DNA from 3 places in the Bradyrhizobium sp. HKCCYLS3077 genome. Region 3 is predicted to be linked to each of the others. Evidence: predicted binding sites of a transcription regulator. Region 3 holds the regulator's gene; each other region holds the start of a gene.
What was found. Region 3 encodes PhoB, which activates phosphate uptake and scavenging genes when phosphate is short. Its sites were predicted from a motif close to TGTCATNNANCTGTCAT; they were not measured.
Positions count from the first base shown of each region.

Region 1: the regulator PhoB is predicted to act here: its motif matches at 2,358-2,374, upstream of ACQR0Z_RS00230 (alkaline phosphatase D family protein).
Region 2: the regulator PhoB is predicted to act here: its motif matches at 2,070-2,086, upstream of ACQR0Z_RS32780 (DUF2794 domain-containing protein).

Region 1 is NZ_JBNPTH010000001.1:43,353-48,887, forward strand. Features, by position in the region: gene ACQR0Z_RS00220 (Crp/Fnr family transcriptional regulator) at 1-148, opposite strand, end outside; gene ACQR0Z_RS00225 (response regulator) at 314-688, shown strand; gene ACQR0Z_RS00230 (alkaline phosphatase D family protein) at 711-2,285, opposite strand; gene ACQR0Z_RS00235 (TAXI family TRAP transporter solute-binding subunit) at 2,413-3,771, opposite strand; gene ACQR0Z_RS00240 (4a-hydroxytetrahydrobiopterin dehydratase) at 4,138-4,440, shown strand; gene ACQR0Z_RS00245 (YkvA family protein) at 4,542-4,958, shown strand; gene ACQR0Z_RS00250 (TAXI family TRAP transporter solute-binding subunit) at 5,072-5,535, opposite strand, start outside.
Region 2 is NZ_JBNPTH010000011.1:85,524-91,058, forward strand. Features, by position in the region: gene acnA (aconitate hydratase AcnA) at 1-684, shown strand, start outside; gene ACQR0Z_RS32775 (DUF1223 domain-containing protein) at 874-1,659, shown strand; gene ACQR0Z_RS32780 (DUF2794 domain-containing protein) at 2,098-2,463, shown strand; gene ACQR0Z_RS32785 (GNAT family N-acetyltransferase) at 2,491-3,018, opposite strand; gene ACQR0Z_RS32790 (Bax inhibitor-1/YccA family protein) at 3,174-3,965, opposite strand; gene ACQR0Z_RS32795 (ABC transporter permease) at 4,259-5,535, opposite strand, start outside.
Region 3 is NZ_JBNPTH010000003.1:116,998-122,532, forward strand. Features, by position in the region: gene pstB (phosphate ABC transporter ATP-binding protein PstB) at 1-616, shown strand, start outside; gene phoU (phosphate signaling complex protein PhoU) at 645-1,361, shown strand; gene phoB (phosphate regulon transcriptional regulator PhoB) at 1,378-2,085, shown strand; gene ACQR0Z_RS12420 (trypsin-like serine protease) at 2,180-3,496, shown strand; gene ACQR0Z_RS12425 (HoxN/HupN/NixA family nickel/cobalt transporter) at 3,768-4,790, shown strand; gene ACQR0Z_RS12430 (HupU protein) at 4,817-5,535, shown strand, end outside.

The DNA of each region.
Region 1 (5,535 bases), on a different contig from region 3:
CGCCGGGGCGATACAGCAGTTCGCTCGGCATCGCCTGGTCCTCGACCAGGTAGGGCGCGATCAGGGCATAATCCGGCGGACTCAACCGGCGCAGCAGATTGTTGTAGGGTCGCTCACGCGCAAGTGTCGTCACAGTCTGGGTCGGCATCGAAATCCCCCGCGTTACGCATGTGCGTGATCTGTGCTTCTTGTGTTCACAAGTGCACAGACACAGGAACTCCGATATGATGGCTTCGGTTCCAGGACCCGCCAGCGTGCTTGCGATGAGGCGCCGGCTGCGGGAGCCAGTTTCACCTTGGAACCCGCAGATCACATGACCCGCTCGCAACCCAGCGTGCCCGAGCTCTATCAGCATGTGCTGGTCGTCGAGGACGACCCGATCATTGCGCTCGGCTTGGAAGACACCATCACTGATCTCGGTGTGGCCGAGGTCAGGATCGCGGCGAACGTCGCCACGGCGCTCGCCATGATCGAGGAGCGGGCGCCGGAGTTCGCGCTGCTCGATGTCGGCCTGGTGCGCGAAAAGAGCTTTGCAATCGCCGAGCGTCTCAGCACGCTCGGCATCCCCTTCGCATTTTCGACCGGCTACGGCGCCGACGGCGTGCCCACAGCGTTTTCCGACCGGCCGCGCTTGCCGAAGCCCTGCCCGACCGATGCCCTGGAGGTCGTGCTGCGGCGACGCGACTAGTCGTCGCCGCAGCGAAACGCCGTCAGCCCAGCTTCGGATCGAGCGTGGTCGACCACAGCGCAACGTCGGCACGGTCGCGCAGGGTCACGGTCATCTGGCCGCTCGCCCCGTCGATCTTGACGTGACCGAAGAACTGCATGCCGGCCGACGGCGGCAGGTTCTGCTTGTCGAGACCGGGCGCCTTGATGAAGCGCACCTCGGGGCCGAAGGTGTTGTCGAGCTCGTTCGGACCGAACGTGCCGGCATGCAGCGGACCCGAGACGAACTCCCAGAACGGCTCGAAGTCCTGGAATTGCGCCTTGTTGGGATCGTAGTAGTGCGCGGCGGCGTAGTGCACGTCGGCCGTCAGCCATACGGTATTCTGGATCGGCGCCGTCTTGATGAAGCGCAGGATCTCGGCGATCTCCAGCTCGCGGCCGCGCGCCGGACCGTCGCCCTGCGCAATCGCCTCGGAGCCCTTCTTGTTGGCCGCGTCATCATAGACGATAAGGCTGAGCGGCATGTCGGAGGCGATCACCTTCCAGGTCGCGCGCGAATTCAGCAGCGCCCGCTTCAGCCAGCGCATCTGCTCCGGCCCGATGAAGTAGGACGACGGGCCATAGCTGTCCTCGAGGTTCGGACCGTTGGCACCGCGATAGCTGCGCTCGTCGAGCACGAACACATCGAGATGCGGGCCGTATTTGATCGTGCGATACACCCGGCCCGGCTCAACGATGCTCTCGCGCATCGGATACATTTCGTGGAAGGCCCGCGCGGCGCGCGCCGCGAGCAGCTGGATGTTGCGCTCCTTGTAGGCCGCCGGCAGGTCCTTGGAGGCCGACCAGTTGTTGGTCACCTCGTGATCGTCCCACTGCACGAAGATGGGCACCTCGGCATTGAAGGCCCGCACGTTCTCGTCGAGGAAATTGTACTTGTGAGCGGCCCGGAATTCGTCGAGCGTCTCGGCGACCTTGGCCTTCTCCTCCACGGTGAGGTTCTTCCAGACCTTGTTGTCCGGCAGCTTGACTTCGGACTTGATCGGACCATCGGCATAGATGGTGTCGCCGGAATGCAGGAAGAAATCCGGACGATGCTTCTTCATCGTCGCGAAGGTGAACATGCCGCCATCGTCGGGATTGATGCCCCAGCCCTGGCCGGCAACGTCGCCGCCCCAGACGAACGACACGTCGCGTTTGTTGCCTGGCGCGGTGCGGAAGCGGCCGACCATTGGCTCGCTCTCGACGGCGGTGTGGGAGAGGTCGCGGAATTTGACGCGGTAGAAGATGTCCTGGCCGCTCGGCAGATTGTCGATCAGCATCTTGGCGGTGAAGTCGCTCTCCGGCAGCACCGCGATCGGCGGCAGCGCGCGGGCGTCCTTGAACGATTCGGTGGTCGCGACCTCGACCAGCATCTGCGACGGCCGGTCGGCACGCGCCCACACCACGCCGCCGTCCATGCTGACATCGCCGGACTGCACGCCATGGGTGATCTGCGGCCGGTCGGCCGCGCGGCTGAGATAGGGGGTCGCAAGCGTCGTGACGCCGGCGGCAGCGGCCGTCGAGAGGAAGCGGCGGCGCGACAGACGAAGCGACGGCGGGCGGACAAGATGAGCGGTCATGGGAATCTCCTGATCGGCTCGCGCGCGAAAGAGGACGCGCAGCGCCATGGCCGGCAGACCTAGGAAAGATTGATGACGCTGCAATTACACGGCTGGTCGAGACGCACGCGGCAGGCGTGGCGCCGGCTCACGTCCCGGCGGCGCGGAGCTGAGCGCTGGTCCGCTGCAGGTTGGCCGGCATGCTCATCAGGATCAGCTTGCGGTCGGCCACCGCGTTGTGGAACTGCTCGAGCGCGATGTTGAACGCGGTCAGCGCGGCGTGCTCGATCGCGCCGTCCTCGAAGCAGGTCAGCGTGTTGCGCAGGATCTCGTCGGCCTCGGCCTGGAGCTGGTCGAGCTCCTCGGTCGAATCGCTCTTGCGTGCGATCGTGATCATCTCCAGCAGCCGGTCGCGCAGCGAGGTATTGATGGTGCGCTCGTCGCGCTTGAGATAGCCCGCGAACCAGGCGCCGGCCGAGCCCATCGCAGACAGCGCCATCAGGCTCCACCAGATGTAGTCGCTGTAGCGGTCGAGGAAGGTCTTCTCCTCGCCGTCGACGAATGCGGCGGCACCGGGATGAGCGGGAATCGCGGCGTCCTTGTCGGTGTCGGGCGTTTCGATCTTGGCGGTGAGCGGGAATTCCGACAGCAGCTGCTGGCGGGCCGAGAACAACTGATGTGTAAAGGCCGAGACGGTGGAATCGGCGAGACCCTTGCGAGCAACAATGTGGTGGTTGAAGCTGATCGTCTTGACTTCGTCTTCCGGACGGTCAGGCGAGCCGCCGAACGCGCCCGAGGGAATCTCGGCGGCCTCGTACTCCGGATGGTTCTGCGCGATGGCCTCGGCCGAATCGATCGCCAGGAAGGTCGGCGTGCCGCCGTCCTTGGTGGCGGCCGCGATCGCATCGGCGGTGATCTTGCTGTTGATCGGCCCGGCGGCGAGATAGACGTCCGCCTTCTGGTTGCGGACGGCTTCGGCGGCCTCGGTGATCGGGAATTGCACGATCTCGACCTTGCCGGCATCGACGCCATACTGGTGCAGGATCACCTTCAGCAGGTTGGCGTTGGCCGGGGTGCGGCCGATGATGCCGACCTTGTGGCCGGCGAGCTGGGAAATCTTGGTGATCTTGGCGCCGCTCTTGCGGCCCTTGCCCTTGCCGGCCGGCGGCACCCAGAGCACGGCCACGTTCTTGCGCAGGGTGGCGACCGCCTGCGCGTTCTTCGGCACCTCGAGATCGCCGCGCACGATCGCGAGGTCGACCTTGCCGGCAGCCAGCGCCTGCGCACTCTCGCCGGCGCCTTCCGTCGGCACCGGGCGGAGCCGGACATAGGCGTGGTTCTGCGAGAACGCCTGGGTGAGGGCCTGGACGACCTTGAGATCGTCACTGTTCGGCGGACCGACCGCGATCTTGAGCACGACCGGCCGCATGGCAAAATAGTACGCACCCGCCAGAGCGCCGACGATCGCGAGGATCCCGGCGATGACGATGAACACGGCAGGGCGCATCTGGGAGCGCTGTGCTGGCGTGGTCTGGGTGTCTGCCAGGTCCGTTCCTCCGGTCACCTCGAGCCGGGGAACGACGCCAGGGGCGGCTTCGTCCGGCCTCGACCTCCGATAATGCCGAACTGTAGCAAATTTCTTGTCCGCCCGGGGTGACATCTGCGTCATGGTTACCGTGGCACGAGTGCTCGGGCAGACAACCATGGCGAGACGGCGATCCGGCGGCGCTGCTGTGACAAGGCTCTGACGGGGAAGCGGTTTCCAGTCACCGGCCCGAGAGGATCGGGGCGCGTGATCCGGACCGGCGCGATGACCGTAGAGATCCGGACGGATCGATCTGTGCGAGGAAGAGGACGAGAGGAGGACATCAAGATGGCCCAACCACTTTCAGGGGACGCACGCGCCCATACCTTGCGCGAGCTTTCCGGCTGGTCCGAGCTGAACGGCCGCGACGCCATCACCCGCACCTTCACCTTCAAGGACTTCAACGCGGCATTCGGCTTCATGACGCGGGTCGCATTGATCGCCGAGAAGCAGGACCATCATCCCGAATGGCGCAACGTCTACCGCACGGTCGAGGTGGTGCTTGCCACCCACGACGCCGGAGGCGTGACCGCCCGCGACATCGCGCTTGCCACCGCAATGAACGCGATCGCAAGCGAGATCGGCGACTGAACGAGATCGCTGCCCAGCGACGTCTTGCAGCAGAGATCGCCATCCCCACATGTCGGCGCGACGGCTGCGCCACCGCGCAGCCTCGGAACCGGAGATCGGACATGGTGTCGGATTCGGCCGACTACAGCGTCGGCTTCGAGCCGGCGGAGCGGCTGGCGCAGGATCGCGAGACGCTTCGCCGTCGTTTCTGGGTGAAGTTCAAGAAGGTCGTCGCGCGGCTCCCGTTCGCCGAGGAGCTGCTCGCGGCCTACTACTGCGCTTTCGACAAGGAGACGCCGCGGCACGTGCAGGTGTCCCTGCTCGGCGCGATCGCCTATTTCGTGCTGCCGTTCGACTTCGTTCCGGACGTGCTGCCGATCCTCGGCTTCACCGACGACGCGGCGGTGCTCGCCACGGCGATCCGCATGGTGACCTCGAACATCACGCCCGATCATCATGCCGCCGCCCGCGCCATGCTCGCGCGACTCGCATCGGACAGGTCCGCGAAAGATTCGGCGGATGACGATCATCGCGACTGAGGGTGGCCACGTCAGGCGGCATGCCCAGGAGACCAAAAGCCCCGCTCGGACATCCGAGCGGGGCTTTTCAGTTCATGCCGACAGAGCCGAGGCGTGCCCGGCGGGCGGTCTCGTCAGCGGCCGCGCGCCTGGGCGCGGGCGCTGCCGGTCTTCTCGGCTTCCCAGGCCTGGTACTGCTTGAACAAGGCTTCGCGATCGGCCTCGCTCGGCAGCGCCTTGCCGGCGTTGCTCTGCTTCAGGAAGTCGTCGAACCGATCGCGCTGCGCGCCCTCCATCGCGTGGCTCTCCAGCCATTTGCTGGCGGCGGGCAGGCGCTGCCAGCCGGCGAGCGGCGCCGACAGCGACACTTCCTTCCACTTCGGATGGAAGGGCGGGTTCTGGAACGCCGGGAATTTGGTGAAGAACGCATCGACGAAGGTCGCGAGCTTGCGGTAGCGGTCGGTGTTCGGCGCCCAATTATAGGCGGCAAGCACCGCGGGCACCGCGATCGTATCCACCTTCTCACCCTCGGCGATCAGGTTCGGATAGTCCTTCGCCGTCAGCGTCGCCGGCAGATAGTCGGTCTGCAGCGGGCGGT
Region 2 (5,535 bases), on a different contig from region 3:
AAGATCACCACCGACCACATCTCGCCGGCCGGTTCGATCAAGCTGACCTCGCCCGCCGGCAAGTTCCTCAGCGAGCACCAGGTCCGCCCGGCCGACTTCAACCAGTACGGCACCCGCCGCGGCAATCACGAGATCATGATGCGCGGCACCTTCGCCAACATCCGCATCAAGAACTTCATGCTCAAGGGCTCCGACGGCAACATCCCCGAGGGCGGCCTGACCAAGCACTGGCCCGACGGCGAGCAGATGTCGATCTACGACGCCGCCATGAAGTACCAGGAAGAGGGCGTGCCGCTGGTGGTGTTCGCCGGCGCCGAATACGGCAACGGTTCGTCGCGTGACTGGGCCGCCAAGGGCACCCGCCTGCTCGGCGTCCGCGCCGTGATCTGCCAGAGCTTCGAGCGCATCCACCGCTCGAACCTGGTCGGCATGGGCGTGCTGCCGCTCACCTTCCAGGAAGGCACGTCGTGGTCGTCGCTGGGCCTGAAGGGCGACGAGAAGGTCACCATCAAGGGCCTCCAGGGCGACTTGAAGCCGCGCCAGACCCTGACCGCCGAGATCATCTCGGCCAACGGTGCGGCGCAGCAGGTGCCGCTGCTCTGCCGGATCGATACGCTGGACGAGCTGGACTACTACCGGAACGGCGGCATCCTGCACTACGTGCTGCGCAAGCTCGCCGCTTAACCACAGCGCGATGCGACAGTTTGGCTCACTCTGAAGTGAGTAGCGGGTGATGAAGGAGGCGGCCTATGACAAGGGCCGCCTCCTTTGCATTTTCGGTTTGTTAACTACGAGGACGGCATCGCGGATAGGGTGATGCGCTAGGGCGCAGCGGACGGTGGTCCAGACGGGACAGTGGCGATGAGTGGACAGATGTCGTGGTGGTCGCGCGCGGCGCTGGGTGTCTGTGCGGTCATTGCCTTCGTCCGGCCGGCGGCCGCCGACCCGCGTGCGGTGATCGAACTCTTCACGTCGCAGGGCTGCTCGTCCTGTCCGCCGGCCGACAAGGTGCTCGGCGACCTCGCGCGCGATCCCACCATCATCGCGCTGTCTCTGCCGATCGATTACTGGGACTATCTCGGCTGGAAGGACACGCTGGCCGATTCCCGCTTCACGGCGCGGCAGCGCGCCTATTCGCGGGCGCGCGGCGACCGTGAGGTCTACACCCCGCAGGCGGTGGTCAACGGCTCCGTGCATGTGATCGGCAGCGATCGCGACGCGATCGAAGGGGCGATCGAGGAAACGGCCCGAGGTGGTGCGGTGATGTCGGTCCCGGTCAGCCTGTCGATCGAGGGCCAGGAGCTCACCGTGGCGGTGGCCGCTGCCGGCGAACACGCGCCGCGCAAGCATGGTGAGGTCTGGGTCGGCTCGATTGCCCGCGTCGTCCCGATCCAGGTCGCGCGCGGCGAGAATGGCGGCCGGGAGCTCACCTATTACAACGTGGTCCGTGGCTTGATGAAGCTGGGCGACTGGAATGGGTCGCCGATGAACTGGAGCGTTCCGCTTGACAAGATCGCCCGTGAGGGCGTCGATGGCGCCGTGGTCTATCTGCAGGATGGCAGCCGCGACCGGCCGGGTCTGATGCTCGGCGCTGCCCTTTCCGATCTGCCGCCGCTGGTGAGCCGGGCGTCGGCGACGGCGCGCGCTCCCGAGCGCTGAGACCTCTCCCCGATCCATCTTTGCGGCGCATCTGCCTGCGGAAGGTTCCGGTCCATCCGCGGCGGCCGGTCCGCATCGCAGCATGAAGCCTTGGGCTCGATCCATGGGCTCGCGCCAAAAAGCAAAAGGACCAACTTGCGTTGGCCCTTTGCCTTACTTGTGAATAGACCCGATCCTGACGACCCCGGGGGGCTGGGGGCTGAGGAATCCGGAACCGAAAGGACCGGGCCAACGCACACGAATCTTATGCCCAGGATCGGGGGCGGTCCGTAGGCGGAAACGCGGCGCGATTATGATTCCGCTAACGATCCCGTGACGCCTGCGTGTTCGTGGAACTCGCGTTCGACGCAGACGCCGCGAAGTTCGATAATGAAAACGGCCCCTTGCGGCTTCCGCCGGTTGGCGCGATCATGTCACACGGATGACAGGAGGACGCTCATGAACCTCACCCCGGAGGATGCCGACCCCAGCGAGAATCGCGCGGCGGCGCGCAACGCGGCCGCAGCGCCGACCCGGGTGACGTTCGACCGCCTCGAGCTGAACCGCATCCTCAATCTCTATGGTCGTATGGTCGCCGATGGCGAATGGCGCGACTACTCGATCGACTTCCTGCGCGACCGGGCCGTGTTCTCGGTCTTCCGCCGGGCGTCCGAGGTGCCTCTCTACCGTATCGAGAAAGACCCGCGGCTGGCCCGCAAGCAGGGCATGTACAGCGTGATTTCGGCGACCGGCCTGATCCTGCGCCGCGGCCACGAGCTGGAGCGGGTGCTGCTGGCGATCGCGCCGAAGCCGGCGCTGGTCTGAGCCGCCTCTCCCGCCGATCGAGGTTACCTAGGCCGGGACGTCGCTGCTGCCGGTGCCAAGCGGCCGCTGCATCATGACCGTATCGAGCCAGCGGCCGAATTTCAGGCCGACACTCGGATGGGTGCCGATCATCTCGAAACCGCAGGCGGTGTGCAGCCCGACCGAGCCGGCATTGGCGGAGTCGCCGATGACGGCGATCATCTGGCGGAAGCCGCGCTCCTCGCACGCCTCGATCAAGGCCCGCATCAACCGCATCCCGATCCCGCGGCGCTGGCTGGCCGGCGCGAGATAGACCGAGTTCTCGACCGTGAAGCGATAGGCGGGGCGCGGACGGTAAGGTCCGGCATAGGCATAGCCCACCACGTCGCCGTCCAGAAGGGCGGCGAAATAGGGGAAGCCGCTGTCGCTCAGCGCCCGGAAGCGCCGGGTCATCTCCGCCAGATCCGGCGGGTCGAGCTCGAAGGTGGCTGTGCCCTCGCGGACGGCCTGGCCGTAAATGGCGGTGATGGCGGGAAGGTCGGCCTCCTGGGTGGGCCGGATCTCGATGTCGGACATGGGTGGAACAATACCAGGGCGAAGCAGCCGATCAACATCGTCGCAGCATGGCTGCCGCTCCCGGCGCGAGCCATGCTCTCAGTCGTCTGGACAAACGAAAAGCCCCGGCGCTGAGGCCGGGGCTTCGAAGGTCGCTCGTGTTGCGAGCCGATGGATCAGTCGCGCTGTCCGAGGAGCTGCAGCAGCAGCGTGAACAGGTTGATGAAGTTCAAGTACAGCGACAGGGCGCCGGTGATCGCTGCGCGCTCGGCGATGTCGCCGCCCGCGGAGGCGTAGCCGTAGATGTACTCGTTCTTCAGGCGCTGCGTGTCCCAGGCGGTCAGGCCGGCGAACACGAACACGCCGATCACCGACACGATGAACTGCAGCATCGAGCTCGCCAGGAACAGGTTCACGAGGCTCGCCAGCACGATGCCGATCAGGCCCATGAACAGGAACGAGCCCATGCCCGTCATGTCACGCTTGGTCGTGTAGCCGTACAGGCTGAGCGCGCCGAACGTCGCCGCGGTGATGAAGAACACCCGCACGATCGAGGTGTGGGTGTACACCAGGAAGATCGACGACAGCGAGATGCCCATCAAGGCCGAGAACACCCAGAACAGGATCTGCGCGGTCGACGGCGCGAGGCGGTTGATGCCGGCCGAGATCGCGAACACCATGACCAGGGGGGCCAGGATGAACAGCCATTTCAGCGGGCTCACGAACATCGCGTAGCCGAACTGCGTCAGATAGGCGTTGCCGAACTTGAACACGCCGGCCGCCGGATCGCCGGTCACCGACGCCATATAGACGCCGAGCGCCGCGAGGCCGGTGATGGCCAGGCCGATGCTCATGTAATTGTAGATGCGCAGCATGTAGGCGCGCAGACCGGCGTCGACGGTCGCGGCATCGGCGCGCCCGGCCACCCGGCCAAAGGGTGAAGCATAGTTGCGGTCTAGGTCCGACATGGTCGAATTCCCGTTGGTTGCCCGGCGCTCCGGTCCTGGCAGGACCTTCAGCCGGTTCTCGAAAAACCCTATCTCATCAAAGCTGCCATCGATATTAAATTTGCGTCATCGGCAAATTCGCCATCTTTTGGCAGATCTCTTTGGCAGCCTTCTGAGCCCATTCCCTAAATGGGAAACTAGCATATTTGCTGCAAGCTTCCACGCGCGGCTGAATGTCGCTCCGCGCGCGTTTGCGCCGTGAAAATCCCGTTAACCGTGCGGCATGAACGCACAATAGCACGAACGTCCGGGGCCTAAAGGTTCCTCAGAACCGTTGCCGGCTTCTGGTTGAGCGCCAGCAGCGTGCCGGCGAGGCCGAGACCCACAGTCACCACCAGCGCGGCGAGCACGACCAGCGCGGCGCTGCCGGCCTGCCAGGCGAAGCTCAACGTCATCAGCCGCGTCACGATCAGCCAGGCGGAGACGGAGCCTGCGATCACGCCGAACGCCGCGGTGGCAAATCCGATCATCAGATATTCGAGCGCGTAGGCGCCGAGCAGGCGCAGCCGCGTGGCGCCCAGCGTCTTCAGGATGACGGCGTCGTAGACGCGATGGCGATGTCCGGCGGCGAGCGCACCGCCCAGCACGAGGATGGCCGAGATCAGCGTCACCGCGCTGGCGCCGCGGATCGCGAGCGCGAGGTTGGAAACGACTGATCCCACCGTCTCCATCACCTCGCGGACCCGCACGCTGGTCACCATCGGGAAGGCGTCGGCTACCTTGCGGATGACGCGAGCGTCCTCGGCGGCATCGGAGCTGGCCTCGGTCAATGTGGCGACGTGCGTGTGGGGCGCGCCCTTGAACGCATTCGGCGAGAACACCAGCACGAAATTGATGCCCATGCCCTGCCAGTCGATCGTCCGCATGTTGCCGATCTTCGCCGTGATGTCGCGCCCGAGCACGTTGACGACGATGTCGTCACCGAGCTTGAGGCCGAGTCCATCGGCGATCCGCTTTTCGATCGAGACCAGCGGCGGGCCGCTGTAATTGTCGCCCCACCATTCGCCTTCGACGACCTTCGAGCCCTTCGGGATCTCGCCGGTATAGGTCAGGCCGCGGTCGCTCTGCAGCACCCATTCGGTGTCGGCGGTCGCCTTGAGATCCTCGGCGCGCACGCCGCGCGCGGAGACGATCCGGCCGCGCAGCATCGGCACGTTGTCGACGGTGGATTGCGGCGCGAGACCCTTGAGGAAGTCCCGGAAGCGGTCAGCGTCGCCGGAGGGCACGTCGATGAAGAAGAACGACGGCGCCTGCTCCGGCAGCTGCGCCAAAAATTGCCGCCTGAGATTGCCGTCGATCTGGGTGATGGTGACCAGCACCGCGAGCCCCAGTCCGAGCGACAGCACCACCGACGGTGTCAGCGCGCCGGGGCGGTAGATGTTGCTGACCGCAAGCCGCAGCATCGGAAAGCGGCTGCGCGGCACGGCCCGCGCGATTGCCATCACGACAGCCGCGATCCCGCGCAACAGCACGAACACCAAAGCGGCGGCGAGCACGAACACCGCGGCGATCTTCTTGTCGTAGGACAGGC
Region 3 (5,535 bases):
GCGCATCTTCAACCGGATGTACGATCTCTATCCGGGCCAGCGCGCCACCGGCCAGCTGATGCTGGACAACACCAACATCCTCGATCCCAAGCTCGATCTCAATCTGCTGCGCGCGCGGGTCGGCATGGTGTTCCAGAAGCCGACGCCGTTCCCGATGACGATCTACGAGAACATCGCCTTCGGCATCCGGCTCTATGAGAAGATCTCGAAGTCCGAGATGGACGACCGCGTCGAGAAGGCGCTGCGCGGCGGCGCGCTGTGGAACGAGGTCAAGGACAAGCTCAACGCCTCTGGCCTGTCGCTGTCCGGCGGCCAGCAGCAGCGCTTGTGCATCGCGCGCACGGTCGCCGTCCGGCCCGAGGTGATCCTGTTCGACGAGCCGTGCTCGGCGCTCGACCCGATCTCGACCGCCAAGGTCGAGGAGCTGATCCAGGAGCTCGCGGAGAACTATACGATCGCGATCGTCACCCATAACATGCAGCAGGCGGCCCGCGTCTCCGACAAGACCGCCTTCATGTATCTCGGCGAGCTGATCGAGTTCGACGAGACCAGCAAGATCTTCACCTCGCCGAGCGATCGGCGGACCCAGGACTACATCACCGGCCGGTTCGGCTGACGCCGACAGCATTCTTCAGGAGATCAACATGGCCAGTGAACATACCGCCAAGGCGTTCGACAGCGATCTGCAGGACCTCACCCGGCTGGTGTCGGAGATGGGCGGCCTCGCCGAGCGGCTGATCGTCGATTCCGTCGACGCGCTGGTGCGGCGCGACGTGGCGCTCGGCCAGAAGGTGGTCGCCGCCGACGCCGAGGTCGACAAGCTGCAGCGCATCATCGAGGAGCGCGCGGTGCTGACGATCGCCCGCCGCCAGCCGATGGCGGTGGATTTGCGCGAGATCGTCGGCGCGATGCGCGTCGCCACCGATCTGGAGCGCATCGGCGACCTCGCCAAGAACATCGGCAAGCGCGTCGCCGCGCTGGAGAGCGACTTCCATCCGCTGAAGCTGATCCGCGGCCTCGAGCACATGACCGACCTGGTGCAGTCGCAGGTCAAGACGGTGCTGGACGCCTATGCGGCGCATGACCTGCCGGCGGCGATGACGGTGTGGAAGGGCGACGAGGAGGTCGATGCGATCTGCACCTCGCTGTTCCGCGAGCTCCTGACCTACATGATGGAAGACCCGCGCAACATCTCGTTTTGCATCCATTTGATGTTCTGCGCCAAGAACATCGAGCGGATGGGCGACCACGCCACCAACATCGCCGAGACGGTGTTCTATATGATCGAGGGCCAGCAGATCATGGACAAGCGCCCGAAGGGCGACATGACCAGCTTCGCGACCACGATCCCCGGTAACTGAGAAAGACGATTTCGACATGGGTGCGCGAATTCTGGTGGTTGAGGACGAGGAGGCGCTGACGACGCTGCTGCGCTACAACCTCGAGGCCGAAGGCTACGAGGTCGAGACCGTGGCGCGCGGCGACGAGGCCGACACGCGGCTCAAGGAGCGCGTGCCCGATCTGGTCGTGCTCGACTGGATGCTGCCGGGCCTGTCCGGCATCGAGCTGTGCCGGCGGCTGCGGGCGCGGTCCGAGACCAAGCAGCTGCCGATCATCATGCTCACCGCGCGCGGCGAGGAGAGCGAGCGTGTGCGGGGGCTTGCGACCGGCGCCGACGATTACATCGTCAAGCCGTTCTCGGTGCCGGAGCTGCTGGCGCGCGTAAAGGGCCTGCTGCGGCGCGCGAGCCCGGAGCGGCTGGCGACCGTCTTGTCCTATGGCGACATCGAGCTCGACCGCGAGAAGCGCCGCGTCGCGCGTTCGGGCCGGCCGATCGATCTCGGCCCGACCGAATACCGCCTGCTCGAATTCTTCCTGGAGCATCCCGGCCGCGTGTTCAGCCGCGAGCAGTTGCTCGACAGCGTCTGGGGCCGCGACATCTATATCGACGAGCGCACGGTGGACGTGCATATCGGCCGGCTGCGCAAGCTGCTCAATCCCGGCCGCGAGCAGGATCCGATCCGCACCGTGCGCGGCGCGGGCTATGCGCTGGATGATCGGTTCGCCAAGTCGGAGCAGGCGTGACGGGCGAGCAGGCCTGATCGCGCGGTCACGCCGTTGCCGTCTTGATCCTGTGTGATCGAGTTCCCATCATCATGGTCGGACCTCGGCAGACGCAATGATCAGGACGCTCGCTATCTTGTTGGCCTTGTTGCTTGTGGCTGCCGGCAATGCCGCAGCCGCCGAGCTCGAGGACGCCGTCGCTGCGGCGTCGAATGGACAGCCGGCGGCGGCGTTGCGCCGGCTCCAGCCGCTCGCCGCCAAGGGCGATGCGCGCGCGCAATTCAATGTCGGATTCATGCAGGCCTTCGGCCTGGGCGCCCCGCGCAACCAGGCGGAGGCGCTGGTCTGGTACCGCAAGGCCGCCGATCAAGGGCTCGCCGTCGCCCAGCATTATCTCGGCATCGCCTATTTCAACGGGGAAGGCGCCGCCCGCGATCACGGCGAAGCCGCGCGCTGGTTCAACCGCGCGGCGGCGCAGGGCTTTGCCCAGTCGCAATACATGCTCGGCCTGATGATGCTCGACGGCGAGGTCATGACCAGGGACGTCATCCAGGGTTATGCTTGGCTGGTGATGGCCGGACGCAGCGGCGTCAGGTCGGCCGGCCGCGAGATCCAGAGAGTGAAGCTCAGCGAAGCGCAGCGGCAGCAAGCCGAGGCCACCATTGCGGCGTGGCGGCCGAAGCCGGAATCGGCAGATGCCGGCATCGCCAATCCGCGCGCGGAGCAACTGCTCGGGCTCGACCGCCACTTCGGCGACGTCGTCGATCCCACCTCCTGGCCGGCATCATCGATCGGTGTCGTGACCGTGGCGCAATACAGTACGGGAGGCTCGTGCACCGGCACCTTGGTGGCGCCGCGCGTGGTGCTGACGGCGGCGCATTGTGTCTTCAACGGTCTCACCCAGGTCAGCCCCGGCAACGTCCATTTCCTGGCGGGCATGAACAAGGGCACGCCCGCGGCCTCGTCGGTTGCCGACAAGCTGATCGTCGCGCCTGAGTTCATACCGACCCAGCACGACAAATGGTCGATCGACCGCTCGCCGGCCGACTGGGCCCTGATCATCCTGAAGGATGCGCTGCCTTCGAAGCCGGTGGCAGTGAAGTCCGTGGGCCGCGACGAGCTCGCGGCTGCGACCAAGGCGGGCACGATCTCCGAGATCGGCTACGGTCAGGAGCGGCGCTATTCGCCGACCGGCCAGCGTAATTGCAGCGCCGGCATGACCAAGGACGCCCGTCTGCTGACCGTGCATTGCCTCGCCAATTTCGGCTACTCGGGCTCGCCGATCCTGGCCGAGATCGGCGGCGAGCCGGTGGTGGTCGGCATCTTTTCGGCGTTCCACGAGGAGACCCGGCTGATGTTCGCCGCGCCCGCCAGCCAGTTCGAGGCGGCCGTGCGGCGCGAGATCGCCGCGCAGAGCGCATCCGCGCGGTGAAGGAAGGGAGGAGAAGAGGGAAGAGAGTTGGACACGGGCTGGTCAATGTTTGTGCGTGACCGGATAGCGGATTGCCAAGGCAAAGATGGGAACCTCGGCCGCACGGACGACGAGGGTTGATTTGCAAGTGATTTGGGCCTGGCAGCGTGAGCCTTGCCTTTTGGCGCGGGTCTTGCTCTCCTGTCCGAGTATGACGATTTTGCCAATTGATCATCCTGGTCCCGCGCGCTGGATCCAAGCCTGGCTGCGGCCGGTCGGGCGTCGCAATGCGATGCTGCTGGCCGGTCTCGTGCTCGCCAATGCGCTCGCCTGGGCCTGGGCGTTCGCACTCTATGCCGATCGCCCTGCCATCGTCGGCACCGCGCTGTTGGCCTGGCTGCTCGGCCTCCGCCACGCTGTCGATGCCGATCATATTGCGGCGATCGACAATGTGGTCCGCAAGCTGGTGCAGGACGGCGATGCGCCGCGCGCCGCGGGTCTTTACTTCGCGCTCGGCCATTCGAGCGTCGTCGTGATCGCCACGATCGTCGTGAGCCTGGTCGCCGGCGCGGATCTGTTGCGGGAGGACAGTGCGATCCGGGCGATCGGCGGCGCCATCGGCACCTCGGTGTCGGCAGGCTTCCTGCTGCTGATCGCGTTGGCGAACCTCGTCCTGTTCGTGAACCTCTGGCGCCGCTCGCCCCGGTCCGAAACGGACAGCGCGAGCCCCGGCAACGGCCTCCTGATTCGTCTGCTGCGGCCCGTGCTGCGGGTCGTGTCGCGCGCCTGGCACATGTTCCCGCTCGGCTTCCTGTTCGGCCTCGGTTTCGACACCGCCAGCGAGATCGGTCTTTTGAGCCTGTCGGCGACCGAAGCGGCCCGCGGCGAGAGCCTGGTGCATATCCTGGTGTTCCCGGCGCTGTTCGCCGCGGCGATGGCGACCGTCGACACCGCCGACGGCATGCTGATGGTCGGCGCCTACCGCTGGGCGCTGACGGATCCCGCGCGCAAGCGACGCTACAATCTGGTGATCACCGGGCTGTCGGTGATGATCGCGCTGGTGATCGGCGGCGTCGAGGCCGCCACGCTGCTGGCGCCGCTGTTCGGCCTGACCGGAACCTGGGCCGATGTTGCGAGCGCGCTCGGTGATGGAATCGCCGATCTGGGGATCGTCGCGGTCGTCCTGTTCGGACTGATCTGGGCCGGTGCCGTGGTCTTCAACCGCCGCCCGCGCGATTCCGAGGCCGACGCGGCGCTTGCCACCCTTCGTGCGGGGACGCTAAACCCCGGGGAGATACCAAACACGACAGCATGAAGCTGTGCTGAGGGCAGGACCTCACGATGGCCGGCGCGGAGGGAATGACCAGGATGCTGTGGCTGCAGGGCGCGAGCTGCGGCGGCTGCACGATGTCGATCCTGGAAAGCGGCGCCTCCGGCTGGTTCGACGAGCTGCGCCAATCCGGCATCGACCTGATCTGGCACCCTTCTGTCAGCGAGGAGACCGGCGACGAGGTCGTCGAGCTGCTCGACGCGATCCGTGACGGCCGCGAGCGGCTCGATCTGCTGGTGCTCGAAGGCTCGGTCGCGCGCGGACCGCATCTCAGCGGTCGCTTCAACATGCTCGCCGGCACCAACCGCTCGATCTATCACTGGCTGCTCGATCTCGCCCCGCTTGCCGACTACGTCGTCGCGGTTGGAAGCTGTGCGGCCTATGGCGGCATTCCCGCGGCCGGGAGCAATCCGACCGACGCCGTCGGGCTGCAGTTCGAGGGCAGCGATGCCGGCGGTGCGCTCGGCTCCGGCTTCCGCTCGAAGCGCGGGCTGCCGGTCATCAATGTCGCGGGCTGCGCACCGCATCCCGGCTGGGTGATGGAAAGCTTATTGGCGCTCACCGCTGGCGACCTCACGGCGGGCGGTCTCGACGCCGTCGGGCGCCCGACCTTCATCGCCAACCACCTCGCGCATCACGGCTGCTCGCGCAACGAGTTCTATGAGTTCAAGGCGAGCGCGGAAACGATGTCGGAACGCGGCTGCCTGATGGAGCATCTGGGCTGCCGCGC